Regions from separate parts of the Viridibacillus sp. KH_047 genome, predicted to be linked through region 2. Evidence: riboswitches for the same ligand, from Rfam matches in the RefSeq annotation. Region 2 holds a riboswitch; each other region holds the start of a gene.

Region 1 (7,636 bases), 990 kb from region 2:
AAGCAGCTATCTTAGGTATGCATACAATCCAAAAACGTCCAATCGCTGTTGGTGATGAAGTACAAATTCGTCCAATGATGTACGTTGCATTATCTTATGACCACCGTATTATTGATGGTAAAGATTCTGTAGGATTCTTAAAAACTGTAAAAGAATTACTTGAAAACCCTGAAGATCTATTATTAGAATCTTGATTTATAGACTTAACTTAATGTAAGAAAGTAATAAGCCCTACACACCTTTTGAGAGTGTGCAGGGCTTATTTTTATTAGGTATAAAGAGAAGTGGGAATGGATGAAAAAATAACTTAATTCTAAGATTACAATCACGTTATTTTAACATTTGTTTTTAATGATGGGCAATGTTGCTTTTGTGAACAGGCGTAGATAGACAAGGAAGAAAGTACGGTTTCCTTCGAAGCAGTACTTAGTAGTTCTGTCGCTATACGCTGTAATTGATAGGTTTCAATAGTAGTCAATTTTTGTGGATTAATATGTCGTTCCATGCGATTCACCTCTTATATCTATTATAAGAACATTCGTTCCTTTATTCAAGGGGAATATGACAACAAAATCGGACAAATGTGATAAATTCTTTTATGTACAAAGGAAACTATATAGGAGTGAAGGTGAATTCGAAGCAAGGTAAACAAATAACATCAATGAGCTCAAGTATATTGCTTTCTATAAACTTATGGAGTGATAAAAATCATCGTAATGTTTCTTTCATTAATTGCCCCATTTGAATACTCAGTGTTCCTAGTTCTTCTATAATAGAGCTGAAGTCTTGTACTAGCTCAGCTTGTTCGTTTGAAGCGGAATTGATCTGACTCATGCTGCCCATTAAACCTTGTAAATTTTGTGTGATATTTTTCAAAGAATCTTCAATCTTTTCGGTAGCCGACTTTGTTTCTAGAGATAGTTTTCGTACTTCTTGGGCAACAATATTAAATCCAGCACCATGCTGACCTGCTCGCGCAGCCTCAATAGAAGCGTTTAACCCTAGCAAATTCGTTTGTTGGGAAATTGATTTGATAAAGTCTGTAACGCTATGAGAAGCTTCTGAATCAGCAAGAGCTTGGCGAGATTGAGCAGTAATTTCAGTACTTGTTGCTGCTAGCTCCTCTGAATGAGAGGCAACAAGATGTACTTTATCCTGTAAACCTATGACAGCATTTTGTAGATGCTCCATATAAGATTGTAACTTTTCTTGTTTCTCCATAGAAAATACTAAACTAAAAGCTCCAATTACATGACCATTTTCTTTAATTGGATATATATTCGTGTGAAGTAGTACCCCGTAAAATTCAGCAGGTATATCTCTCATAACGTTTTTCCCGGAGAAGGCTTGTCGCAATTCTTCAGTAATCTCCATAGTGTCACCAGTTTTTACGCCTAGATCAACTTTAGTTCCTGGAGATGCAAAGTAAACCTTGTTTTGATCTCGCTCAACAATACTTACAAAGATTTCATTATTAAATGCCATTTGTATGTATGGTGTAGCTTGTTTTAATACTTCTAATAAATTCAAAATAAAAAACCTCGCTTCTATATACTAGTTATCAGATATAAGTAATTTATATCTATAATTATTTCGTTTATAGATAAATTTAACTATATTTATCATATCTTATATTACATATAGAGTAAATATTTCGATTATTCAAAAGTAGGAAATTGTGAAAAAACTACTTTGTATCGACGAAATTAAAAGGGAAAATGAAACTACTTCTAAAAAACCTCTTAAAAGTAAGTGTAAATAATGTTGAAACTAATTGAGTAGTAAACTATTACAAAAAAATAAAAAGGTCGTCTTTTAAGACAACCTTAAAACTTACAATAATTTAATATCCGTAGTTGAATCATCGTCTTACCAATAGTCAGTAATGTTAGAAACATAACTCCTACTCCAACCGCTAAATAAAACATCGTAAACACTTTACCCAGATTTGTAGTTGCTGTGAGTGAAGTGTCTACACCACTTGGAATCAGACTAACAACACAAAAGTATATGGGATTAAGTATAGACCATCCTTCTACCTTATGGGAGATAAATGAACAGTTTTCAAAGAGTAGGTCTAAGTATCTGTGAAAGGTTGAAAGAATAATAGTATCAAACTATTTTTGGGATTTGTGCCCATAAAAATTTGATAATATGATATAGTGATTACAAATTGTAGTCTATACGATTCTTTTATTATTGATATTAATAAAACGACTATATTTAATGACGAACTCTCCGAAAAAACTATTGAGAGTGTTAATTACATTGAAAATATCGTTTTAAAAATTAGATTCCCGGAGGAATTAAGGTGAATAAAATGTTGAAAAAACTAAGCGTCATTTTCATGGCTATGATCTTTTTAGGTAGTTTAGCAAGTCCTATATATGCTAAAGCAAGTACTTCAAAAACAAAACAAGTTACGCTTACAGAAAAGAGTAGGTTGTTTACTAAGCAAGGTGGATATGGAAGAAAATCTACAGTACCTGCAAAAAAGAAAGTTACAATTATAAAAACAACTAAAGACAAATGGATGCAAACAAAAGATAAAAAGTGGATAAAAGACGGTTTTACTGGTGATTATATTTATCTTTCTAAAAAAACAACGACTTATAAAAAAGAAAAAGGATCGAAATCGGCAACGAAACTAGCAGCTGGAATTTATAAAGTGAGCACTGCAAATACAAATGGTTGGATCAAAGTCAAAAAGGGTAGCAAGTTATATTGGATTAAATCTGGTAAATTTGTAGATAGTTACATTGATTTAGGAAACAAAAAAATGCAAGATCAAATAGTTACTATTTTAAATAAAGAACGTGCAAAAAAGAATATGAAACCTTTAAAGCAAGATCCAAAGCTTACAAAGCTTGCGATAATTCGTTCATTAGATATGGAGAAAAATCGTTATTTCAGCCATACAAGCCCAACTTATGGAAGTTGGTCTAACCTCCTTAAAGGATCAGGTTATAACACATCTGCATCAGGAGAGAATATCGCGGCAGGTTATCCAACAGCAACGAGTTTCATGAATGGTTGGATGAATTCTCCTGGCCATAAAGCAAATATTCTATCACCTAATTATCAAAAAGTTGGAATAGGTATTGTTGTCTCTGGTAAAGGCGCTCAATATCCAACATATGGAACTCAAATTTTCGCGAAATAGTTATAAAACCCCCTCTTGTCCAAGAACATGAGGGGGTTTACTATTTTGATAACTTCTGAACTTTCTTCTCTTTTACATCATATTTTTTCGAATATTCAGTTATAATGAAGTGAATATTTATAAAGGGGTTTTCGATATGGTATTACATATGAAAGAGGTATGTTTGAAAAGAGAAGGGCAATGGATTCTAGAAAATATTAATTGGCAAGTAGAAAAAGGAGAGCATTGGGTACTTTACGGATTAAATGGAGCTGGCAAATCAGCTTTGCTGAATATGCTCTGTTCTTATTATTTTCCGACTAAAGGTGATTTAAAGGTAGTAGGAAGAACGTTTGGGAAATCCGTTTTAGGTGAAGAGCTTAGAAGAAAGATTGGCCTCGTATCGTCAGGATTACAACAAAAATTAAATCCCTATGATAGTGCATTTGAAATCGTTCTTTCAGGTGCGTTTGCTTCAATTGGTTTATACGAAAAGCCAACACCAATCATTCGAGAAAAGGCAATAAGCATATTGAAAAAACTAGGGAGTATTGAATATGCCGATCGTGATTATCAAACTTTATCGCAAGGTGAAAAACAAAGAATATTGATCGGTCGTGCATTAATGGATGATCCAGAGCTACTCATATTAGACGAACCTGCGACAGGGTTTGACTTCATAGCAAGAGAACAATTGTTAGAAACAATTGGTGAAATTGCGGCTTTAGAAAACGGACCAACAATAATATATGTCACACATCACGTTGAAGAAATTCTACCGGTTTTTCAGAAAACATTATTATTAAAAAAGGGCCAAGTTTTTGCTTCTGGAAGTACAGTGAATATGCTAACAAGTGAAAAACTTTCTGCATTTTTCGATATGCCAGTAGAAGTTATTTGGCAAAATAATCGTCCATTATTATCGAAGTTGAATTAAATTAACCTAAAAACTAGCTGTTGAATCTTATATAAAATTCAATAGCTAGTTTTTTTATAATGAATACAAATTATTTAGACTGTTTTTCCAATAACATGATAATCTTATCCAATTTTTCATTTAGTTCGGTAGATTCATTCTTTGGTGTTGTATTAATAATGATTCTTCTAACAAATAGCATAAAAGAAATCGTACCTAATAAAATTAAAGCTATTACAATAACAGTAATAAGCATATCCCCAACGTTAAACATGCAATTCCTCCCTTAATTATTCATGATACTAAAATAGTAATTAATCCGATTTTAACATGTTTAACAGGAATCATGTGCTTAACATATTGATAGATTCATCGATATATACAATTTCGATATAAATATACATACGCTTTTTCTTTATTTATATAATTATTTGATGTGTTATGAGTTGAATATCAAAAATTAATCAAAATACGATAGATTAATTTTCAATATTATGATAAGTTTATATTAAGTGAATATTGTATGCCAGAATTAGGTGTAGTACATACATAAAAGGGAATTCGGTGAAATACCGGAGCTGTATCCGCAACTGTAAATGCTGATGAAATAAGGAAATACCACTGTTTTATACGGGAAGGTCCTTAAAGTAAATTGATGCATAAGCCAGGAGACCTATCTAATTCATAGCGTATATCTACTCTTCGGAATAAAGTGAGATTACGGCAAAACAATCTATATTAGACAATACTGTTGTCCTATATTTCTTTGTATTTATGCTATTTCTCTATGGGGAAATAGCTTTTTTCATTGTTAAGAACTTTTAAATTTCATCATTTAAAACATAAGTGAAAGTTATTTTGTCGATTAGCATGAAAAAGCCGAATTCCGAATCCAACAAACCTTAATAAAATCGGAGGAATTCAAATGTCGAAACGTTCATTCAGTATGATGTTAGCTTTTGTTATGCTACTTTCATTACTATCGCCGTTTACAGCTCAAGCTGAAAATATTACGGTAGTAAACAATGAAGACAATGCATCTCAAACAACATCACCACAAGTAATCAAAGAAAAACTAGTGAACTCACTAGAAAAGGCAAAACAATATTATATTACTAACAACCAAACTATTAGTTCTAGGGTAATTAGTTCCCACAGTGGCTACTGGTCATTATCAGCAATGTATGCACTAGGTATGGATATTAAAAACTACAAGTGGGCAGAGGGCTCAGAAGTTACAAGTGAACAATCTTATTGGGTAAAACCTAAAACGGCTGCTTCAAGCACTTCAAATGAAGACGCAGGTACTATTATAGGTGCTTATATTTTAGGGTTAGATCCTACCAACCTTGGACAACGCAACATTGTTGAAGATTTACAAAACAAACAAAAGGCTGATGGTAGCTTTTTCACAGCATATGGTGAATCTTGGGCATCAATTGCGCTAGGATTAGCAAATGCAGACTATGATAAAGCCAAACATTTAGAAGTAATTTTAAAGAAACAAAATAATACAGGATTATTCTCTGGATTTGGTTCATCTGATGACTTAGATGTAACAGGTTGGAATTTAACTGCATTAACGCTATTAAATACTTCTGATAAGTCGAATGAAACAATTAATGAATATATTAAAAAAGCGGTAGATGGTATTCATGCAAAATATCAAAAAGATGGTTTTGTTAATAATACGAACTCAATGGCAAGTATTATTATGGGACTAGCAACAGCTGGAGAAGATTTAACAACGGACAAATGGAGTTATGAAAAAGACGGTAAAAAAGTTAATATTCTTGAAAAAATGATTGATGATTACCAATTAGAAGACGGTTCATTTAAATGGATGATCAAAGATACTAAAACAAATTTAATGGCGACTGAACAAGTAATCATTGCTTTAGCAGACGCATTGAATGGGAAATCAACATTTGCAAGATTAGCAGCTGGGGATGTACCAGATACTAATCCACCAGTAGAAAATCCAGATACTGATGGCCCAACTGAACTTACAGTGGGAACAATTTCAAACAAAACAACTTTAGTAACTGGAACAACAGTAGCAAATGTAAAAGTCTCAATATATAATGGAACTAAATTACTTGCATCAACAAAAGCTAACAGTAAAGGAACTTTCACGCTAAAGATTCCAGCACAAAAGGCAAATGTGAAATTAGTCGTAAAGACTACAGACGAAGCTGGCAATGCTGGTGTAACAAAAACAATTACTGTATTAGATAAAATTGGACCAACGAAACTCACAGTGGGGACAATTTCAAACAAAACAACTACTGTAAAAGGGACTACAGAAGCAAAAGCAACTGTTTCTATTTATAAAGGCTCTAAACTAAAATCAACAAAAGCGAGTAGCAAAGGCAACTATACACTGGAGATTCCAAAACAAAAAGCGAACGTAAAATTAGTCGTTAAAACGAAAGATACAATTGGTAATAAAGGTGTAACAAAAACAATAACTGTAAAAGATAAAATTGCACCAAAAAAACCAACAGTATCTAAAATTACATCGAAAACTACAAAAGTAAAAGGTAAAACTGAAGCAAAAGCAACAATTACAATATACAATAGTAAACATAAAAAAATTGGCTCAGCTAAAGCATCAAGCAAAGGCAATTTCAGTGTGAAAATCAAAAAACAAAAAGCAAATACTAAACTATCAATTTACGCAAAAGATGAAGCAGGAAATAAAAGCAGCAAACTGAGCGTGAAAGTAAAGTAATGGTCATGTGAGAAAGGGCAGTCCTAAAAGTCGGTAAAAACCGGCCTTTTAGGACTACCCTTTTTTTATTTGGAGCTGTCTAACTTGATTATTGTTTTGAAGAAGCTTAAATTACGTAAAGGGTTTTGGGGATATTTACAATATAATTCTCTTAGTGCAAAACCTAAAAGGAGCTGATTATTTGATTATCATTTTAGAAAATATTAAGGATTTAGCCTTTTTATTAATATTCATTTCTAGCGCTATTTATTGTAGGCAGCTTAAATTAACTAAGTGGAAAAGAAGACTTTCTAAAGGCGGGATGACAATGTATCTAATTACTTCAATTGCACTACCTGTTTACGCAGCTATTTATCTTCTTCTTCTTCTGGGAACATAAAATATGCTGTACTGTCTTATATTAGGGAATTACATCAATCAGAGATTGAATCTAAGCGGCTGTTTTCGCTTATTTCTAAGTGCAAGTGATATGATAAAATAATCATAGAAAAATAGTGAAAGAGTGATTCAATGCAGGTCAATGTGAAGGATACAAGTTTAGTGCTTGAGGGCGGAACATTCCGTACATTATTTACGTCAGGCGTACTCGATGCTTTTTTAGATGAAGAGATAATGATGCCACATGTTGTCGGTATTTCAGCAGGGGCTATTAATGCCTGTTCATATGTGTCGGAGCAAAAAGAGCGTTCACTTCGCGTTCTTGTTAATTATCGTCATGACAAACGCTATATAGGCATTCGTAATTTTTGGCGAGAAAGAAGTTTATTTGGATTAGACTTTGCTTACAATATAATTCCAAATGAGCTAGATAAATTTGACTGGGATAGATTCCAACAATTCGAGG
Region 2 (7,636 bases):
CATATAACTCAAATCAACTGCACGATTAACAAATGATTGGAACCATCCAAAACCAGCATTGTGAACAGCTGAGGAAACGGTTTTTAAAGGAAATTCCGTACGAAGCTCAACAAATTCATCTCTTATTTTGAATTGTTCTTTTGTCACTATATAGGATTCACGTTCATCCGTAGCTGTTGGCATTAGTGTTACTTGTGGCTTTGGCAATTCTGGATGCGGATAACTTGAAACACGCGTATTATATACTTCTAAAATTTGCTGTTCTTTCAACACTTCATGTGGTTCTCCAATAGCTTTTACATGTCCTTTTTCCATTAACAATAGGCGATCACAATAAAGTGAAGCTAAGTTCATATCATGAAAAACAGAGATAACTGTTAAACCATTTTGCACTGCTTCTATACGAATCATATCTAGCAATTGTCGTTGATGTGCAATATCTAAATGATTCGTAGGCTCATCTAAAAGTAAGATATCAGCTTGCTGAGCAAGTGCTTGTGCTACAAATGTACGTTGTTGCTCCCCACCTGATAAAAATTCGAGGTTTGTATGTTCATAGCTATCCACACCCGTTTGCTTCATAGCTTTTTTTACTGCATTTTCATCTTGTTCTGACCATGTCGAAAACCAACTATTTTGATGTGGATAACGTCCTAAAGCTACTGTCTCACGTACTGTATGCGAAAATGCATGGGCATGAAGCTGTGGTAAAACAGCCATTTTGCGCGCAAATTCCTTCGGTGAGAAATGTTTAATATTTTGTTCTTCAATGAGTACTTGACCAGTTGTGGAAGGTAAGATACCACTAATCACTTTTAACAATGTGGATTTGCCGCTACCATTTGGTCCTAATACGCCAAGAATTTCGCCCTTTTTCACGGTAAACGAAACGTCTTGAACTATTGGCCTGGTGGCGTCATAGCCACCAGTAATATTTTCTACAGTAAGCATACTTACGCACCTTTCGTTCTTCTTTGTCGGAAAAAGATATATGAAAATACTGGCGCACCAATAAGTGCAGTAATGACACCTATTGGTAACTCTGTTGGCGAAATAATCGTACGAGCAACTAAATCACAAACAATTAATAATGATGCTCCATTTAAAAACGATAAAGGTAATAAATGACGGTGATCTGCGCCAAATAAAAGTCGTGTCATATGCGGTATAACGAGTCCAACAAAGCCAATTGTTCCAGACACTGCAACTGCAGCACCTGTTAACATAGATCCGCCTATTAATATCAGAATTTTACTTTTCTTCACGTCAACACCAAGATACTTGGCGCGTTCTTCTCCAAATAACATCGCATTTAATTCACGACGGTTTAACCATAATAAAAACGAACCGATGAGTACAAAAGGCCACACCATTTTGACATACGGCCATCCGCGCATTGAGACGCTTCCCATAAGCCACCCAATGATTTGCCGTAACTCATCACCTGTTAAGGCGATTAGCAATGAAATAACCGAACCTAAAAACGAACTAGCGATTATACCAGTCAAAATCAGTGTTTCCATTTTCATAGTACGATCGATTAAACGTGCAAAAGCCATCACACCCATCATCGCCAATAAGGCCCCTAGCATGCTGAAGGCTGGTAATGTATATATACCAAAAACAGGGGTCGAAATGCCGAAAAAGAGCGTCACCACAGCACCTACCGAGGCACCAGATGACACTCCTAACGTATACGGATCGGCGAGAGGATTCTTCAGCAATCCTTGGAAAGCCGCACCCGCAATTGCCAGTGAGGCTCCTACTAAACCTGCAAGCACAACACGCGGCATGCGTATTTTCCACAATATATTCGTTGCTGTTGGATCCGCTGCCGTATTCCATAACGTACTAATTGGTACTTTAACAGAACCAATTGATACACCTAGCCAAATGCTAACAATTAAAATCAAAATGGCTATGATGTACCCTAAAAGTGTTTTCTTCACTCAAAAGCCTCTGGATATACTGCTTTTGCAATGACCTCTAAGCCTTCAGCAAGACGAGGACCTGTACGACTTGTTAAGTTCGCATCAACTTGAACAACTGCATCATTTTTAACAGCTGTGATACTATCGAACCCTTGACGTTTTTTCACCTTCTCAACAATATCTTTTACATGGTTGTATTTCACAATAATTGTATCTGGATTACGTTTCACAATTTCTTCAGGGTCAATTTTGAACCAACCTGTTTGATCTGCTGTGACGTTTTTAATATTAGCTAGATCAAACATTTCTTGCACAAATGTATCTTTACCTGCTGTGTAAATATCAGGTTCATCTGATGTTTCGACGAATGCGGATTTTTGTTTTACATCTTTTACTTTTGCTTGCACTTCTTTTACTCTTGCTTTCATATCATCAGTAATCTTCTTAGCCTCATCCGTTTTACCAGTAATGTGACCTATTTGTTCAATTGTTTTATACGTTTCATCAAAATTTCCAGCGTTTTTTACAACAAAAACTTTCAATCCAGCATCACGTAATTGTTGGAGACCTGCTTCAGAAGTACCTAAAAGTGTTTCGTGTGCAAATACAACTTCTGGATTTAAGCTAATAATTTTCTCGGCGTCAAATTCCATCCCACCGACTTTTTCTTTTTTCGTTGCAGCTTTAGGATAATCATCATTATCCGATACAGCAGTAATTTCTTTTTCTAATCCTAACGCGAAAAGAATTTCTGTATTACTTGGTACTAGAGTAATAATGCTCTTTGGTGCTTCTGTAAATTTCACATCATTGCCAAGTGCATCAGTCACTGTTAATGGATATCCTGCTACCTGTTGCTCTGTTGCTGGCTCACTATTTTCCTTTTTCTTTGCATCATCCGTTTGGCCACAGCCTACTAACACACCTAGTGCTAAAGCAAACACTAAACTAAATTGCCATATTTTCTTCATTTACATTTCCTCCTTTTTCATAAAAAAAATCTCTCGTTTTACGACGAGAGATACGATGACAGTGAATTTATACATAGCAGTACTCAAAAATGCACTTTTACTGACACCATTTCTATCCGCGTAGTTCTAATTGGTGGTCTCCATGTTGGCAGGTCTCCTGGCTCGTGATCACAGCTTGCCGTGCCTTCCCAAAGCGCTATGCTTTAGTGACAAATTACGACTTGCTCACACATACAGTGGCGGGACCGCATCGGATTTGCACCGACTTCCCTTTTCTCTTTACTAAATCAAAGTAAAGAACCAACATGTTTCACATATACAATTTTTTATTACATCTTGTACAATTATACAGAAAATTAAATACTTGTCCAAGTTGTTAATAGGCTTGATGGAATTATTAGTAATAATACCTTGTGACATAAATCGATGAAGTCTAGCCATTTTCTCATTAACTAGCCGAAATCATTCTTTATCTTTCATCTGTTCTTTATATAAACAAAAAGACTATTCCACACTTTTTCAGTGCGAATAGTCTTTTTATAAGTACCTCTTAGTTTCATCAGCTTATTCGGCATCTGTAGCAAAAAGGTTCCTTTTATAATTACATTTTCTCAGGTGCTGATACGCCAATTAGTTTTAGTGAGTTGGCAATTGTTGTACGAACTGCTGTAATTAGAGATAATCGTGCTTCTGAGCGATCTTTATTGTCAGCATCTAATACTTTTTCAGCATTGTAGAAGCTGTGGAAAGTTGCTGCTAGTTCTTGAATGTAGTTAGTAATACGGTGTGGTGTGCGATTCTTCGCAGCATCCGCAACAACTTGTGGGAAGTCCCCTACTTTTTTCAAGACATCAATTTCTTTCTCTGCATTAAGAAGATCTAAATGTTCTTCAGATGCTGCTAAGCCTTGTTCTTTTGCTTGGCGCAAGATTGAAGAAATACGAGCATGTGCATATTGTGCATAGTATACAGGGTTTTCATTTGATTGCTTAACAGCTAGGTCAAGGTCAAAGTCCATATGTGAATCACCCGCACGCATTGCAAAGTTGTAACGTACTGCGTCTAAGCCGACTTCTTCAACAAGTTCACGTAAAGTAACCGCGTTACCTGTACGTTTACTCATTTTCACTTTTTCGCCGTCTTTCATTAAGTTCACCATTTGAATGATTTCAACTTCTAATGTGTCACGATCGTAACCAAGTGCTTCGATTGCCGCTTTCATACGTGGGATATAACCATGATGGTCAGCTCCCCAAATGTTGATAAGTTTAGTGAAGCCACGTTGAATTTTATCTTCATGGTATGAAATATCTGGTGTTAAATATGTGTAAGAGCCGTCATTTTTTATAAGTACGCGATCTTTGTCGTCGCCAAATGTTGTCGAGCGGAACCAAGTAGCGCCTTCTTCTTCAAATACATGACCATTCGCACGAAGTTTTTCTAAAGCCTTTTCAACTTTACCTGATTTATAAAGTGATGTCTCAGAATACCAAACGTCAAAGTCTACACGGAAGTTTGCTAAGTCTTTTTGTAATTTACCAAGCTCTAATTTCAAGCCATGTTCACGGAAAAATTCAAAGCGCTCCTCATCTGACTTACTTAGAATCGAATCACCAAAATCAGCAGCTAGTTTACCTGCGATGTCGATAATATCTTGACCATGATAACCGTCTTCAGGCATAGTAGCTTCTAAGTCTAATGCTTGTTTGTAACGAGCTTCTAAAGATGCTGCTAAATTATTGATTTGATTACCTGCATCATTGATGTAGTATTCACGTGAGACATCATATCCTGCAAAGTCTAAAACGTTACATAATGAATCCCCTACAGATGCTCCTCGGGCATGTCCTAAGTGAAGGTCACCAGTTGGGTTAGCTGATACAAATTCAACTTGTACTTTTTCATTAGCGCCAGCTTGAGAACGTCCATATTCAGCGCCTTGCGCTAAAACAGTTGTGATTACTTCCGCTAAATAGTCTTTGCGTAGCACAATATTCATAAAACCAGGACCTGCGATGTCGATTTTCTCAATAGCAGTACCTGTAGTATCAAGGTTTTCAATAATAGCTTCAGCGATTGCACGTGGTGGCTTTTTGGCTAATTTTGTAAGTTGCATAGCTATATTAGTTGCATAGTCGCCATTCGTCTTATCCTTTGGTGTTTCTAAGTGTATATTCAATGTTGATGTATCTTCTAAAAGACCTGCTTTTGATACTGCTGCAAGAAGCGCTTCTTTAATCGCATGTTGCACTTGTTCTACTGCGTTCATTATTTTCCCTCCGAGTAATTAATTTCTAAAGTATAATCGCCTACTGATTGTCCACCAACGATTAGATCATAGTTTAAATAAAATCGTCCGCTCGTTTTACTGTCATGCCGCTCGAATAGCATGTCCTTCGTATACGTCACGATTGGTAATGCACCGAATTCACTATCATAATGACCGTTTTGTTCATGATTAAGTAAAAATGGCATACGCATTTTCACATCACCATTCCGAAGAATAACTGCCTCATTATTACCGAATTTTAAAGTTGAACGAATATGTTTATCTTCTTGAACTTCTTCATATTGTAAGTACGTTTGGTCCCTTTTTTGAACTATCGTACCTTCTGACCAAAGCTCATAAGTTTCAGCTTCTGTTTCAGATTGTCGAATTGTCGTTTTTAACTTTAATTTTACGGGTGCTTTAAGTTCACTAGCCATACTTATGGGCCTCCGTTCCATTCTTTATATAACCTTCTTATTATAGGTTAGATTCGCTTGTTTTTTCAAGGTGCAAGTAAATTTAAGACAAATAGTGGATTCTTTATAATCACTCCCTCTAACTCCCTTATGTCGTTTTATAGGGAAAACATAATTATTTTAATTTTTCTTGTAAAATTGAATGTTATAATGGAGGAATAAAATGGTAGGAGAGAATCTATATGTTGCTCGAATTAGTCATTAATTTTTCGATTTTATTTACTTTTGTTATATTTTCATATTGGTTATATGAGTCTTTAGAACATTATCAAGATAGCTTTATTGAGCTGCAACCTTGGATTGTCGGTCTTGTAGCTGGACTTACCGGTTTACTTTTGATGGGCACGGCTGTACATTACCAAAATGATATTATTAGTGATAGTCGTTTTATTAGTATCTTACTCAGTGGATTGCTTGGAGGCCCAATTGCCATTGCTCTGTCCTCGCTCATCATTGGGATTTTTCGAATTTATGTGTTTGGCTTGTCAGAAACGTCTATTTTTGCAGGGTTAAATATTTTAGTAATTGGTGGTGTTATCGCATTTATCTCAATAAAAAAACCAATTACTTTACGCAATATCTATTTCTATTTCACTTATATCGTTTTCCAAGTTTGCATCGTTTTCTATATTCTTTCAGATACTTGGACACATGGCTTACAAAATGTAATTCAAACGGCGCTTTTTTATATTGTGTCATTTTATATAACTTTACTTGTATTAAAATCAATTCGAAATCAATTTAATCGTTTGCGTGAAACTGAAAAAATGGCAGAAACGGATTATTTAACTGGACTGCCAAATAACCGACGTTTCCAGCAAATAATAGATGATTTTCTCTCTAATAATGTTCCTTTTTCATTGATATTAATTGATATTGACTCTTTTAAAAAGGTTAATAAAACATATGGTCATCCTGTTGGTGATGAAATTTTACAACAAATTGGTACACAGTTAAAAAACTATGTGAAAACGATTGATGCAGAAGCTGCTAGGATTTGTGGCGAAGAATTTTATATTGTTTGCAAAGACGCTCCGCCTGCCTATAGCATACTTTATGCAAATTTTATTCAATCACAAATTGCCAAAACACCACTCGTTGTGTCCACTGGTCATGTAATTCCTATTACGGTTTCCATCGGGATTTGTTCATATCCTGACAATGGTAATACGTCAAAGGATCTCGCATTTTCAGCAGATAAAGCCCTCGTACAAGCAATAACAAGAGGTTCAAACCAACTCGTTCACTTTAATCAATTGAATAATTAATATTATTTTAATAAAACGCTAAGAGAATTCACCCTTTTCTTAGCGTTTTTTGTTACCGCTAAATAATTACCAAATTCATCCTTTTTATTTTTTTTCGTCCGTTTATTTTACATAGAATCATCACATACTATCGCTAAATTGGTGGAACGGAGCTGTTCTTATGAATCGAGCAGACTATTGGCGAAAAAGAAGGGTGAATAAGCGCTGGAAACGCACTCTTATGTGGAGTGTCGTAGGTATTTCAGCTTTTTTAACAGTATTGCTGTCACTCAGAATATACGCGCAAATTGCAGGTGCGCCTTCTCTCGCTGTTCCGAAGGCAACCGTTTTTTTAGATGCGGATGGGCATCGAGCTGGCGATAAATTTTCTATGGAACGTCGCTACTGGGTAAACCTAGATGAAATTTCACCTTTTGTTGCACAAGCACTTATTGCAACGGAGGACAAAAATTTCTATTCGCATAACGGTTTTGATTACACCCGTATTGCAGGCGCATTATTGAAAGATGTTAAGGCAATGCGCAAAGTTGAAGGAGCGAGTACAATTACGCAGCAGTATGCTCGTAATTTATATTTATCGCATGAGAAATCCTGGTTAAGGAAAGCTAATGAAGCACTCTATGCATACCGTTTGGAAGTCTTTTATGATAAGGATAAGATTTTGGAAGGCTACTTAAATACTGTTTACTTTGGACATGGTATGTACGGTATAGAAGCTGCA
Region 3 (7,636 bases), 1.5 Mb from region 2:
GTATTTGGTTTGGCTTTGCTTATGGGATGGGCTCAGGAGATCCGTCTTCTTATACATATGTACTTGGTTTTCCAGAGTGGTTTTTCTATAGCTGTATTGCAGGTACTATTTTTATGGTCATCCTAATAGTTTTCGTTATTAAATTCCTCTTCAAAGATGTGCCATTTGACGATGAGGAGGGTGAACTCAAATGATACAATGGCAAGTGATTATTCCATTAGTGGTTTTTCTAGTACTTATATTTGGAATTGGAATATGGGCAAATCGCCAAGTTATGCAATCAAATTCGTTCTTGCAAGAATATTTCCTTGGCGGACGTGAAATGGGTGGTTTCTTACTTGCGATGACAATGTTGGCGACATACGGTAGCGCGGGGAGTTTTATAGGAGGACCAGGTGTTGCCTATAATACAGGACTCGGTTGGGTTCTTTTGGCTATGGCACAGTTACCAGCAGGTTATTTCGTTTTAATGATTCTCGGTAAAAAATTTGCAATTATTGCACGTAAGTATCAAGCAATAACACTAATTGATTTTTTACGTGAACGATATCAAAGTAAAACAGTTGTCATTGTATCAGCAGTTAGTATTATTTTATTCTTATTTGCATCTATGGCAGCTCAGTGGATTGGCGGGGCGCGATTAATTGAGTCATTAACAGGCTTAAACTATTCTGCTGCATTGTTTATCTTTGCAGGTGCTGTATTAATTTATGTGATTATTGGCGGTTTCCGTGCAGTAGCATTAACGGATGCAGTTCAAGGTTCTGTAATGCTCATTGGAACAATCATTTTACTTGTCGCAACGGTTATTGCTGGTGGTGGAATTTCAAATATAATGAGTGATTTAGTCGCTGAAAATCCGAATCTTGTATCTCCATATGGGGCAGATCGTAGTTTAACGCCATTATACGTATCGACATTTTGGATTTTAATTGGGATAGGTGTAATTGGCTTACCTCAAATTGCCGTTCGTGCAATGTCATATAAAAACTCAAAAGGCATGCATTTAGCCATTATTATTGGCACAATTGCACTTGCTACAATTATGTTTGGCATGCATTTAATCGGTGTACTAGCACGTCCGGTATTACCAGGCGTAGAAATAGGCGATAAAGTGATGCCTTTACTGACGCTAAAAGTATTACCACCTTACTTAGCGGGAATTGTTCTTGCTGCTCCAATGGCAGCCATTATGTCTACCGTTAATGCTTTACTTATTTTAGTAAGTTCTACGGTAGTAAAAGATATTTACTTAAACTATATAAAACCAACTGCATCAGATGCACAGATAAAAAAAGTAAGTTTCTATGTCACTACTATCATTGGTATCGCAGTTGTACTAGTAGCTCTACGCCCACCAGATTTACTTATTTGGCTGAACTTATTTGCTTTTGGTGGATTGGAATCTGTATTCCTATGGCCGGTTGTATTCGGTCTCTATTGGAAAACCGGAAACAAATACGGTGCGATTGCATCAATGATTATCGGGATTTCATCTTATATCTACATTGATCAAATAATGCCAAGTGTATTCGGTATGCATACGGTTACGTTACCGATTATTTTATCCTTAGTAGCATTTGTTGTAGTAAGTCTTGTTACGAAGGACAAAGTTAATACTGGAAAATCGATCATTTAATAGGGAAACACCAAACTTTCAATTATAAAGTTTGGTGTTTTTTTGTGGAAAAATCGGTTAATAATTTTTGTGAAATTAATTGACAGATAACTCTAACTGTTATATATTAATAAAAAATAATTAATTTGTTATATAACAGGAGGGTTTATATGGAAATGTATAGAGAAGGTTATGAAACGTACTGTCTAGCTTGTGAAAATTATGGTATGGAGTCGATGAATTTTTATCTTTACGTGAGAAACTTAACAGTAGAGCAATTAAACGCATTCAATCAACATACGAAGGGAAGCGGTGATTACGAAGTCTGATGCCATAGCAATTTTATAATAACCCTACCCGTTGCTAAAACAGGTAGGGTTTTGTTGATTTTTTATGACTTTAAGCGGAATAAATCTGAATCTTACTAAAATACAAAAAAATAATTTACATTCTAATACTTTTATGAAATACTTTAGATGAATAGACAATTAAATATTTCTTATAAGAGTGCTTATGTTCATCATAAGCTAATAGGGAAATCGGTGTAAATCCGATGCAGCCCCGCTACTGTAAGTGTGGATGAAATTGTTGCGAACCACTGGTGCATGTTAAATGCGCTGGGAAGGGACAAGAGTAAATAGATACACAAGCCAGGAGACCTGCTTTTATAATGTAGTTTCAATCTTCGAGGGGGAGATTTGGAGCATCGAAGGCCTTTTTTGTGTATAATTGTACATTTTTTTGGCATTTCGCCGTCCAAATTCTCTTTACATTGTGTAAAGGGATATTTTTTTGCCCTTTTATATATATGTTTATCCTTTTGAAGTAAAAACTCGAAATAATTCACAAAAAGATATGGGGGATTTCAACATGTACACAAGTAAATGGGTAAGAAAATGGGTAGCACCAATCGGTATGGCAAGTTTATTAGCCTTTTCACAACTACCGGGACAATTGTTGTCGACAGTAAACGCTGCAGAAAATACGTCAGCGACAGTTCAAGTACCAGCGAAAGATGTTAGTTATAAGAACGTTTTAAATTCAACAGCGGCATTTTTACTGCAACAAGTGCCTAACCCATCATTCGGTGATGAAGACTATGTAACAGATTTCGCTCGTTCTAGCATTCCAGTTCCATCTAAATACTATGAAACTTATTACAACAATCTTGTTAACGAGATTAAAAGTAAAGACGGCAAAATCTCTGAAGACGTTGGTAAGTATTCAAAAGTCATTATTGCATTAACAGCTATCAACAAAGATCCACGTAATGTTGGGGGCTATGATCTAGTTAAGTCCATGTATGATACATATTTGGCTACTGAAGAAGCAAAAAAATTAACTAATGGGAATAAATTTCATTTCTTAAACGCTATTGATACGAAAAATTATGATTTATCAAATGAAGCGAAATACGAAGAGATTACAAGAACGAAATTAGTAAATGATTTAGTAAAAGATCAATTTGAAGATGGGTCATTTGCGTGGGCTCTAGCATATGGGTCTGATAAAGATTCAACGTCTATGACGGCTACTACTTTAGCACCTTATACAAATGATGCCAAGGTAAAAGCAGCTGTTGAAAAAGCAAATGATTATTTAGGCAAAGAATTAGGTGAACAAGCTGGATTCTACTCAGAATGGGCAAAAGGTGACAGCCCTGAAACAGTATCTCAATTCATCATCAATTTATCGTCTAATCAAACAAATCCAAAGACGGATCCACGTTTCATTAAAGGTGATGGTAACTGGGCTGTTTCTAACCTAGTAAGTTTTGTAGATAGTGCTACGGGTGGATTAAAGAGCGGTTTATCACTTAAAATTCCAAACCTAATGTCATCGGAGCAAGGTTTACGTGCACTTGCTGCATATGATCGCTTTGAAAATGGAAAAAATCGTATTTATGATATGTCTGATGCTACAGAGTCTATCAAGTTCTACGCAGTAGATATTGCTGCACCTGTAGTGGATTCTATTGGTGATAGCGCAACTGTTGTTAAAGGAAAAGCTACAGCGAATGCGACTGTTTATATTTACAATAACAATAATTTACTGAACAAAGCTAAAGCGGATGCTAAAGGGAATTTCTCCGTAACAATTAAAAAGCAAGCAGCTGGAAGCAATATTATTGCAATTGCAGAAAATGCTGATGGTGTAAGAAGTAACAATGCCTCAATAGTTGTTAAAGATATTACAGCACCAGTAGTTGCAACAGCTAATATAGTTAGTGATCAAACAACAATTGTTAAAGGCAAAGCTGAAGCAGGCGCGGAAGTTACGATTTATAACGGCTCTAAGCTACTAGCTTCAACAACTGCATCTACGAAAGGCACATACTCTTTAACAATCAAAAAGCAAAAAGCTAATTCAACATTGAAAATTTATGTCACAGATGCAGCTAAAAATAAGAGTAAAGCATACACAGTAAAAGTAGCTGATAAAACCGCTCCTAAAGCACCATCAGTAAAAAAAGTAACAATTTCAACTAGTAAAGTTACAGGGACAGCTGAAAAAGGTGCAAAAGTGTATGTATTAAAAGGTAAAACGTCTATCGGTAAAGGCACTGTAAATAGTAAAGGTCAATTTACTGTTAAAATTAAAAATCAAAAGGCTAATACTAAATTGACAGTCTATGCCAAAGACAAAGCCGGAAACAAAAGTAATGCATCAAAAGTAACCGTTAAAACGAAATAATTTGAAAGAAATAGGAAGGGTGTTGGAGTTTTTCTCCAGCACCCTATTCCCATCTATAAGAAGAGGTGCGATAAATGAAAAAATTAATACCATTATGGCTAATGATGATTCTCTCATTGATCATTATTACAGGCTGTAAGATTCAATCTGTTGAAGAATATAATAATCAAACTGAGCAAGAACAAAGTGTTAAGGGAGACAGAGAGACTAAGGTAATTGTTAAAGAAGATAAAGGAGAAGAACCAACAAAGGAACAAAAAGATTCAACAATAGATTCTAAAAAGCCAAAAAACGAAGAAGATGAAAAGTCCGAAACAAAGCAAAAGGAACCAAAAAATGAAGAAGAGGTAACGCCAAAAAAAGAACCAACTAGCACACCTAAAACAGATTCAACATCAACTTCGAAAACAACTAGTAAAGATACTTCGACTAGTTCAAATAAAGAAAAGCCAGATAAGAGTCCAGCACCATCTAAGGATAGAAAACCATCAAAAGATCAAAAGCCTGACAAAGATAAAAAACCCGAAAATAATAACGTCGCACAAAAACCAAGTAAGCCTAATAAAGAAGATGAAAAGAAAAAAGAATATGTGACTATATCTATTAGTGCTGCAACTTTGTTAACACATTGGGATATGTTAAAACCTGCATTACAAAGTGAGAAATACGTACCAAAAAACGGCGTGATTTTAAAGTCTACGAAATATGAAATCTTAGACGAAGACGAAACGGTTTGGTCTATTATTAAGCGGGCTACAAAAGAACATGGTATTCATATGGAATATCAAGGAGCTGGCGACAATCAATATGGCTCTGTCTATATCGAAGGGATTAATCACCTTTATGAATTCGATGCAGGTGAACTAAGTGGTTGGATGTACTCTGTAAACGGGCAGACACCTAATTATGGTGTGAGCGCAGTTACTGTGAAAAATGGAGACAATATTCAATTTCAATATACCGTCGATTTAGGCCGTGATATAGGCAGATAATGATTAAAAGGAGTAATGAGCATCATGAAAGCATTTGAAACGTATCACCCCATTGTCCTTTTCGCATATTTTGCATCTGTCATTGGACTTTCGATGTTCTATATGCATCCAGTTTATTTATTTATTACATGTATTGGAGCTATAACATTAAGTCTATTACTGAATAAAAAATCATTTATAAGTGGTTTAAAGTTTTTCGTACCGATGTTTTTTATCGCTGCAATTATTAATCCACTTATTAGCCATAATGGGGAAATTATTCTATTTTACATAGATTATAATGCTGTAACATTAGAGGCTATTGTTTATGGATTTGCGATGTCGATTATGATCTGTTCAGTCATTTTTTGGTTTGGTTGTTATAACGTTGTAATGACATCAGATAAGTTTCTTTATTTATTCGGTAAGATATCTCCAGCACTTGCGCTGGTCATTTCATTAACATTACGCCTTGTCCCGCGCTTTAAACATCAAATTACTGTAATTTCACATGCACAAAAGACAATTGGCATGGATATTTCAGCCGGCAATCCTTGGCAAAGAGTAAAAAGCGGGATTCGCATCATATCCATTCTTATAACTTGGGCACTTGAAAATGCGATTGAGACGGCTGATTCAATGAAAGCACGTGGTTATGGCTTGAAAAACCGTTCCACATTTTCACTATTCGTTTTTGAAAAAAGAGATGTTTTTTTGCTAGGAATCATATTAACTCTTCTTTTAGCGAATATTCTCGGCAGTTACTTTGGTGTGACGACTTATTATTTTTATCCAACGTTTACTGAATTAACTTTAACTCCAATTAGCATTGGGCTTTATATTTCTTATGCTAGTTTAATAGTAATACCTATTGTAATTGAAATTCGGGAGGCAATTAAATGGCGCTCATTGAAATACAACATGTAAATTTCCAATATCCAGATAAACAAGAGAGAGTATTAGATGATATCAATTTAACAATTGAAGAAGGTGAATTTGCTGTCCTTTGTGGTACTTCTGGCTGTGGTAAAAGTACATTGTTAAAACACTTAAAAAGAGAGATAGCTCCTCATGGAGATAAATCAGGGAATATCCTTTATGCAGGAACAGCATTAGCCGATTTACCTGATCGTGTGGCAGCTTCTGAAATTGGATTTGTTATGCAAAATCCAGAAAATCAAATTGTCACTGATAAAGTGTGGCATGAGTTGTCTTTTGGTCTTGAAAATTTAGGGCTAGATACGATGACAATTCGACGTAGAGTGGCTGAAATGGCGAATTTCTTCGGTATTCAGCAGTGGTTTAGGAAAAGTACAATGGAGTTATCTGGCGGTCAAAAGCAACTGTTAAATCTTGCAGCAATTATGGCCATGCAACCAAGGTTATTGATTTTAGATGAACCGACCTCTCAGCTTGATCCAATTGCGGCTACGGAATTCATCGGTACGTTACAAAAGTTAAATAAAGAACTTGGCTTAACAATTATTCTTGTAGAACATCGCTTAGAAGAGGTTTTTCCTATAGCAGATCGCGTTGTGGTCATGGAGAAAGGTCGCATTATTTGTAATGATTCACCGCAGAACGTTGCACAACAATTAAAAGCATTCGATGCCTCTCATCCAATGATGCTAGGCTTACCTACACCAGTGCGTATTAATAATGCATTACAAATCAATGACGTTGTACCATTAACGATACGAGATGGACGAAATTGGCTAACAAAGCACTTTACTAATGAAGTACGAGCATTAGAAAGAAATTTGAGTTCAGATAATCCAACTAATGACATTGTCTTGGAAGTTAAAGAGGCATGGTTCCGTTATGAAAAGAATGCTCAAGATGTATTAAGAGGATTCTCTATGCAAGTAAGTGCTGGGGAGATTGTTAGTATTTTAGGAGGGAACGGTACAGGGAAAACAACCGCACTAGGTGTAATGTCAGGTTTATTTAAACCATATCGAGGAAAAGTCTTCATTAATGGTAAATCCATTAAAAAGTATTCAAATGGCGAATTGTATCGTAATAATTTAGCTGTATTACCACAGGACCCATTAACTCTACTCGTTGAAAAGAAAGTACAACTTGAATTCGACAACATATTAGACGTCTTAGGCATCTCAAAAGATGAGGCCAATGTACAGTTAAATGATATTATCACAACGCTTAATATCGGACATTTATTAGACAGCCATCCATATGATTTGAGCGGGGGAGAGCAACAAAAAGTTGCTTTAGCCAAAGTCTTGTTACTAAACCCTAAAATAATCCTACTAGACGAGCCTACAAAGGGCATTGATACATATTCTAAGGAAATATTCGCCGAAGTACTACAAGCCCTTAAAAAGCGTCGTGT
Region 4 (7,636 bases), 120 kb from region 2:
ATTAGCTAAAAATAAGGAGCATATTCCACTAACAATAACAGCAGTTGATATTCATAAAGTATTAGAGGATACACTACATCAAATGTATCAAGCATACGGGAGAGAATTTAACTTACTAGGAAAAGGGCCCGCAATAACAAAAACTGATGAGCAAAAGCTAAAACAGTTATTTTTTATATTCTTAGAAAATGCACGCCATTATAGTGAACGTGAAATCAATGTAAGTGTAGCAAAAGAAGGAGCGCAATTCGTCGTCCGTATTCAAGATTTCGGCCAAGGCATTGCTAAAGAGAATATTCCTCATTTATTTGATCGTTTTTATCGTGTTAGTGAGGACCGCAATCGCAAAACAGGTGGTACGGGTTTAGGACTAGCAATTGCACATGAAATTGCTGAGCGTTTAGCTATCAACATCACTGTATTAAGTACACTAGGTGAAGGAACTACAATCGTCTTGCGATTTGAAAATAGTAATGAGGGGGAACAATGATATGCGTATCCGCGAAAAACTATCAATACTATTCATTGTGACACTCATTATTATTGCGACTATTCTTAGTATCATGATTTGGAATAAACTGACGAAAGAAACACCTCTTACAACAGAAGAAATTTATAATAATATTGAATCGATGTATGGAGGGGAAATTATCTCCTTCCTTACTATAAACGATCAATATCGTGTGCAGCTTCAAAGAAATAACAAGCTTTATCAACTCAATGTTGATGCAGAATCGGGTAAAATTCTGCAGATGGCGCCTGTTAAATCTTATGTTAAAGAAGATTCAAACTATCTACCAGAAACTGAAATACGAAAAATTATAAAAGAACAATATGTTGGGAATATAAAAAAAATCTCACTCAATACAAATAAGGAAGAACCCGTATACCAAATAGAATTAGTAAATGGGAGAGAGCGTATTAACTTATTAATAGATGCAATTAACGGTGAAGTTTTATCAGAAATTCAAGCAGATGCAGAGCAAAATTCCCCACTCTTATCTAAAGAAGAAGTGATTACTATTGCTAAGAAACAACTAAATGGAACTGTCGATGAAGTTTCCTTTTACGATACGAGTGATGGGGGTTATTATTTAGTGGAGATTGAAGATAACGACAAAGATGCAGTCTTTCAGATTCACGCTATTTCCGGCAAAGTTCTTTCGACTACGTGGGATTAATAATTTCTCATCAAATTCTAATGTTATTCTCCTTATTCTTTCATTTTCAATGTGTAAAGTATAAGTATCAACAAAGAGGAGGAAATTAATTATGAAAAAAATGATTACGGCATTAGCAATTACAGGATCACTTGCAGTCTCTGGAGTAGTTGCGGCAGCGGGTATTCAAACTAACTCAGGTAAAATTTTATCTTCAGAAGAAATTTCGAAAAAAGCACTTAGCTACGTAAAAGGTACAGTATATAAAGTAGAGTTGGACAAAGAAAAAGGTGTTCAAGTATATGAAATTGATGTACGAGGCAAAAGTAAAGAATACGAATTAACATTAGATGCTAAAACGGGAAAGTTACTAGAAAAGAAAACAGAAACAACAAAAGTTTCTAATACAGTAAATAATAAAAATGTAATTGGTTTAGCAAAAGCGAAAGAAATAGCATTAAAATCGGTTAAAGGTTCAGTCAAAAAAGCCAAATTAGATCGAGAAGATGGTATTTACGAAATTGAAATCATTAGAGCTGGGTATGAATACGATTTTGATATCAATGCGTACACAGGGAAAATTGTGAAAAAAGAAAAAGAGAAGATTTCGAAAAAAGTAGTAACTGGCAAAGTAATTGGTTTAGAAAAAGCGAAACAAATAGCTTTAAATAATGTCGGCGGTACTGTACAAAAAGCCAAATTAGATAAAAGTGATGGCGTATACGAAATCGAAATTATTAATGGCACAACAGAATATGAATTTGAAATTCATGCAAAAACAGGGAAAATACTTAAAAAAGAATCAGAAGTAGCTGACGATGTAATCACAACTACTAAACCAAGTACTCCTAACACTGGAAATACAGCAAATCCTTCAACACCTAATAAAGTAATAGGTATTGAAGAAGCAAAAGCAATTGCATTAAAAAGTGTTAATGGTACAGTGAAAAAAGCAGAGTATGACCGTGAAGATGGAGTATATGAATTTGAGATTTTAACTACCGATTATGAATATGATATCGATGTCGATGCAATAACTGGGAAAGTTATGATTACTGATAAAGAAAGAATTACAAAAACACCAAATAATCCAGCAACACCTTTCATTGGTGAGCAAAAAGCTTCTCAAATTGCTTTAACAAAAGCAAAAGGGACAATTACTAAAATTGAATTAGATGAAGAAGACGGCGTTTATGAAATTGAAGTTAAAGATGGTATGTACGAATACGAATTAGAAATTGATGCTAAAACTGGTGCTATTCTAGACTTCGAAAAAGAGTATGAAGACGACTAATTTTTACTAAAATAGATTTTATGCTACCCAAAATAGATTTTTGGGTAGTTCTTTATTATTTTATTTTTAAAAACAATCCTAACATCCTGTTTTTAAAAATAAAAATAGACATTATAGGAAATAATAAAACATTTTTCGTAGGTCTTTTGCTTTCATTTACTTTAATTTAGCATTTCCACTTGTCTGACAGGAACACAATATGTTAGATTAGATTAATCAGTAAAACACAATATATAGTATGTGAGCGAAAAAAGGTACCATATACGGTTTAAAAGGGAATTCGGTAGAGAAACCGAAGCTGTCCCCGCAACTGTGAATGCGGACAACTGTCAATGAACCACTGAGCAATGCTTGGGAAGGGTGACAGTTGGATGATGCATGAGCCAGTAGACCTGCCTTTTTCGCATGACGACACTTTCTTCGGGGGTTGAGAAGTGGAAGCGAGAGACTTTACATTAAACAATTTACTTTTGATTTTAAAAGTATTTTTTTGTTGTGATTTCGCCTGTTTCCAATTTTAAAACCTAGAGCGATGGCTCTGCCGAAGAAGGCAGATTCATCGCTTTTTATATTTGTAAAAAAGGAGACGACGATATGGTCCAATTAATGACATATGAAAGAGCAATATTATTATCTCAATTAGAGGAAGAGTTTGGTAGAGAGGAAATTAGTCAGCTTATTAGAAAGTCAGAACGCTGGGAAAATAAGAATCCAGAAGGCACTGATGCTGAATGGACGAAGGCGATGAGCCTAGAAGCGTTAAGCTTTTTAGATGAAGAAGACACATATTGGACATTCGTTGCAGCTCGCTTATTATTGGCGGGTGTTTATAAAGAAGCATCTACAGTACGCCAATTAGAAGTAGGACAGGTATACACAGCATTTGCTAAACAAGTTGAGAAGCTTGTCGAAAAAGGTTTATATGATCCAGCTTTAACAAAAGAATATACAAAACAGGAACTTGAAGAGATTGGCTTAATGATTGAACCCAAACGTGATGAAATCTTTACATATATCGGATTGAAAACACTGTTGGATCGTTATGTAACTCGAGATTTTGACAAAACACCAATCGAATTGCCTCAAGAGCGTTGGATGATTATAGCGATGACACTAATGCAAAATGAAAAAACAGATCGCCTTGCGAAAATTAAAGAATCCTACTGGGCAATGAGTAATTTATATATGACGACTGCTACTCCTACATTATCAAATGCAGGTAAAACACATGGTCAATTATCAAGTTGCTTTATTGATACAGTGGATGACAGCTTACAAAGTATTTATGATTCAAATACTGATGTTGCGACACTTTCGAAATTTGGCGGTGGTATCGGCGTCTATATGGGGAAAGTACGTAGCCGTGGCTCATCCATTCGTGGTTTCAAAGGGGCATCAAGCGGTGTTGTTCCTTGGATTAAACAACTAAATAATACAGCAGTATCAGTAGATCAATTAGGTCAACGCCAAGGCGCGATTGCTATTTATCTTGATATTTGGCATAAAGATATATTCCCATTCTTAGATTTAAAATTAAATAACGGTGATGAACGTATGCGCGCACATGATATTTTCACAGGCGTAAGCTTACCAGATATTTTCATGGAGGCTGTTGAAGCACGTGAAGATTGGCACTTATTTGACCCGCATGAAGTTCGCGAAGTAATGGGCTTTAATCTAGAAGATTACTATGACGAAAAGCGTGGACAAGGATCATTCCGTGAAAAATACGCAGCTTGCTTAGCGAACCCGATATTAACACGTGAAGCTGTACCAGCAATTGATATCATGAAACGTATTATGCGTAGCCAATTAGAAACTGGCGTACCATTCATGTTCTATCGTGATGAAGTAAACCGTAAAAACCCTAATAAACATGAAGGTATGATTTACTCAAGTAATTTATGTACAGAAATCTTCCAAAACATGAGCGCTACTAAGTTCGAATCAATTACATTAGAAGATGATGTTATTGTAACGCGCCGCAAACCTGGAGATTTCGTTGTATGTAACTTATCATCTATAAACCTTGGACGAGCTGTCCCTGCTGAGGCTTTAGAAAGATTAATCCCAATTCAAGTGCGCATGTTAGATAATGTTATCGACTTAAATCGTATTCCTGTTCCACAAGCAGAACGCACCAATGCACGATATCGTGGAATTGGTCTTGGTACATTCGGTTGGCATCATTTATTGGCACTGAAGAGCATTGCATGGGAATCAGAGGAGTCTGTTGAATTTGCGGACAAGCTTTATGAGCAAATTGCTTATTTAACAATTCAAGCATCAATGGAATTAGCAAAAGAAAAGGGTCAATATCCATTATTTGAAGGTTCGGACTGGCAAACAGGAGAATACTTCACAAAACGCCAATATAAAGGTGAAAAGTGGGCTGCATTACAACAAGCAGTTGCTGAAAATGGTATGCGTAACGGTTATGTAATAGCTATTGCGCCGAACTCATCAACATCGATTATTGCAGGAAGTACGGCGAGTATCGATCCAATCTTCCAAAAATCTTATTCAGAAGAGAAAAAGGATTATAAGATCCCGGTAACTGTTCCTGATTTGAACCAAGAAACAACTTGGTATTACAAATCTGCTTACTTTATTGATCAAAATTGGACTTTAAAACAAAACGCAGCACGTGCCCGTCATATCGACCAAGGTATTTCGTTAAATATATATGTACAAAACACTGTAAAAGCTAAAGAACTATTAGAATTGCACTTAAACGCTTGGAAACTAGGCATTAAAACGACATACTACGTTCGCTCAACATCGGTTGAATTATTAGAATGTGAATCATGTGCAAGCTAGGAGGAACTAACGATGACGAAACTAGAAAAACGAAAATTAATGGATAAAACAGCTCCAAACCGTTCAACAGGTATTGTAAACGGGAGCTCTTCAAATATATTAAACTGGGATGATGTTCGTTTTAGCTGGGCGTATCCAAAATATAAAAAGATGCTAGGTAACTTTTGGACTCCTTTCGAAATTAATATGGGGAACGATATTAAAGAGTTCCCAACATTAACAGCGAATGAAAAAGAAGCATTTATGAAAACAATCGGATTACTTGCAATGTTAGACAGTGTTCAAACAGACTATGCAGGAAAAGTGGCAGATTATTTAACAGATTCTAGCTTAAATGCTTTAATGATTATCCTTGCACAGCAGGAAGTAATTCATAACCATTCTTACTCATATATTCTTTCAAGTTTAGTATCAAAAGATGAGCAAGATAAAGTATTTGATTTCTGGCGTACAGAGCCAGTCCTTGAAAAACGAAATGACTTTGTTATTAAAGGATATAAAACATTTTCTGAAGAACCTAATATCGACCATATGTTAAATTCCATCGTCTATGACGTCATTTTAGAAGGTTTATTTTTCTATTCTGGCTTCGCATTCTTCTACCATTTAGCACGCAATCAAAAAATGGTAGCAACGAGTACAATGATTAACTATATAAACCGTGACGAACAGCTTCATGTTGACCTATTCGTTAAAATCTATAAAGAATTGTTAGAAGAGTATCCTGAATACGATACGCCAGAGCGAGCTAAGCAAGTTGAAGATATTTTTCGTGAAGCAGCTGCACTTGAAATTGAATGGGCCCATGAAGTCATTGGAGACAAAATTGATGGCTTAGATGTAGATGATGTAGAAGATTATATTTACTTCTATACGAATGTACGCTGTTCACAATTAGGCTATGAAAGACCTTTCGAAGGCTACCGCAAAAATCCGATGAAATGGATCAAAGCCTATGAAGATGTTGATTTAGGGAAAACTGACTTCTTCGAACAACGTTCTCGTCAATATGTGAAGGTAAATGTTCAAGATAATGGTTTTGATGAACTATAAAAAATGAAATAAATAATATGAAGATGGGCGCTATAGGGAGCGCTCATTTTTTTTGTGGTACAACTAGCCTTTGGACCTATTTTTAATAGTGCCAGAAAAAAAATTTAATGAATATCGAAATAATAGATATAAATGTGTATGTTTTTGGTATAGTTTAGTAAAATATATAGATACTATAGGGGGTGAGTTTGTGTTGCCATTCAAACGTAATAAGATAAATAAGATGATTCTCCCGGAAGTAGACATAACGAAAACTGGGATTTTTATAAGCGATCAGGAACGTCTACACCAAATAGATTTATTAAACTTAAGAAATGAAGATTTACATATCGCACGTCAATTGAAACCTACAGTAGAGAAACATATAGTCGAGATTGTAGAGCAATTCTATGCATCAATTGAAACCGTTGCTTCTTTAAAGGAACTTATTCAGCAACATAGCTCTGGTGAAAGGTTACGTCAAACATTACGACATCATGTAATTGAAATGTTCGATGGGGTTATTGATGATACATTTATCGGAAAACGCGCTCGTGTAGCGAAAGTGCATGTTCGAATTGGATTATATCCTAAATGGTATTTAGCCGCATTCCAAAAATTAGAACACAAGTTAATCGAGAAAATATATGACTTAGAGTTAGAGACTACATTAGAACGTACTGTGATTGATTCTGTAAAAAAATTAATTAGCTTTGAACAACAAATCGTTCTTGAAGAATACGATCAATTTTCAGATCAATTGTTGGAACAACAACAAGAAAAAACGCGTATGCATGTAAAAAATGTTATTGGTAGTATTTCTAGTAACTTAGAATCACATTCTTTCCATACTTCAGAGTCTGTTGATACATTAATTGCAAGTACTAGTGAAGTGAATAAACATTTGAAGAGCAGTATTCAAGATGCAATAGGTACTCGAGAAGCATCGGAAAAAGGATATAAGCAAATGCTTCTACTAAAAAAACATACAAATGAAATTAATGAAAAAACAAATGAAATGTCAAAAATGATTCAAGCGTTAGATTCATCTTCATCTGAAATTCATGCAGTAATCGAGATTGTAAAAAATATTGCAGGCCAAACTAACCTACTTGCATTAAACTCAGCGATTGAAGCTGCTAGAGCTGGGGAGCATGGTAAAGGATTTGCTGTAGTGGCTGATGAAGTACGTAAGCTTGCAGATCAAACGAAGAAATCTGTCGAACAAATTGCAAGTTTAATTGGTATGTCCAGTGGTGTAACCGGTCAAGTAGTAACAGCTATTCAAGATATTCAAAACCTTGTAACTAATGGAATTGAAGAAAATGAA

The links. A riboswitch is a leader RNA that binds a small molecule or an ion and turns the genes downstream of it on or off. The one in region 2 is predicted to bind cobalamin.
Region 1: another riboswitch for cobalamin. It lies ahead of AC3IS5_RS13510 (Ig-like domain-containing protein); the one in region 2 lies ahead of AC3IS5_RS18270 (ABC transporter substrate-binding protein).
Region 3: another riboswitch for cobalamin. It lies ahead of AC3IS5_RS11040 (Ig-like domain-containing protein); the one in region 2 lies ahead of AC3IS5_RS18270 (ABC transporter substrate-binding protein).
Region 4: another riboswitch for cobalamin. It lies ahead of AC3IS5_RS18835 (ribonucleoside-diphosphate reductase subunit alpha); the one in region 2 lies ahead of AC3IS5_RS18270 (ABC transporter substrate-binding protein).

What each region holds. Positions count from the first base shown of each region.
Region 1 covers NZ_CM174479.1:2,733,977-2,741,612, reverse strand. The annotation lists gene odhB (2-oxoglutarate dehydrogenase complex dihydrolipoyllysine-residue succinyltransferase) at 1-194, shown strand, start outside; gene AC3IS5_RS13540 (hypothetical protein) at 326-505, opposite strand; gene AC3IS5_RS13535 (methyl-accepting chemotaxis protein) at 709-1,530, opposite strand; gene AC3IS5_RS13530 (ion channel) at 1,827-2,051, opposite strand; gene AC3IS5_RS13525 (CAP domain-containing protein) at 2,321-3,163, shown strand; gene AC3IS5_RS13520 (ABC transporter ATP-binding protein) at 3,300-4,079, shown strand; gene AC3IS5_RS13515 (DUF4083 family protein) at 4,150-4,332, opposite strand; cobalamin riboswitch at 4,576-4,754, shown strand; gene AC3IS5_RS13510 (Ig-like domain-containing protein) at 4,984-6,792, shown strand; gene AC3IS5_RS13505 (hypothetical protein) at 6,974-7,171, shown strand; gene AC3IS5_RS13500 (patatin-like phospholipase family protein) at 7,303-7,636, shown strand, end outside.
Region 2 covers NZ_CM174479.1:3,727,444-3,735,079, forward strand. The annotation lists gene AC3IS5_RS18260 (adenosylcobinamide amidohydrolase) at 1-951, opposite strand, end outside; gene AC3IS5_RS18265 (FecCD family ABC transporter permease) at 954-1,949, opposite strand; gene AC3IS5_RS18270 (ABC transporter substrate-binding protein) at 1,946-2,902, opposite strand; cobalamin riboswitch at 3,033-3,222, opposite strand; gene argS (arginine--tRNA ligase) at 3,504-5,171, opposite strand; gene AC3IS5_RS18280 (YwiB family protein) at 5,171-5,608, opposite strand; gene AC3IS5_RS18285 (GGDEF domain-containing protein) at 5,830-6,915, shown strand; gene AC3IS5_RS18290 (transglycosylase domain-containing protein) at 7,076-7,636, shown strand, end outside.
Region 3 covers NZ_CM174479.1:2,204,537-2,212,172, reverse strand. The annotation lists gene AC3IS5_RS11055 (YhdT family protein) at 1-194, shown strand, start outside; gene panF (sodium/pantothenate symporter) at 194-1,639, shown strand; gene AC3IS5_RS11045 (hypothetical protein) at 1,789-1,947, shown strand; cobalamin riboswitch at 2,107-2,299, shown strand; gene AC3IS5_RS11040 (Ig-like domain-containing protein) at 2,489-4,312, shown strand; gene AC3IS5_RS11035 (DUF4430 domain-containing protein) at 4,387-5,304, shown strand; gene AC3IS5_RS11030 (energy-coupling factor transporter transmembrane component T) at 5,329-6,210, shown strand; gene AC3IS5_RS11025 (ABC transporter ATP-binding protein) at 6,183-7,636, shown strand, end outside.
Region 4 covers NZ_CM174479.1:3,850,918-3,858,553, reverse strand. The annotation lists gene AC3IS5_RS18850 (ATP-binding protein) at 1-490, shown strand, start outside; gene AC3IS5_RS18845 (PepSY domain-containing protein) at 492-1,181, shown strand; gene AC3IS5_RS18840 (PepSY domain-containing protein) at 1,273-2,454, shown strand; cobalamin riboswitch at 2,690-2,868, shown strand; gene AC3IS5_RS18835 (ribonucleoside-diphosphate reductase subunit alpha) at 3,049-5,274, shown strand; gene AC3IS5_RS18830 (ribonucleotide-diphosphate reductase subunit beta) at 5,287-6,327, shown strand; gene AC3IS5_RS18825 (protoglobin domain-containing protein) at 6,518-7,636, shown strand, end outside.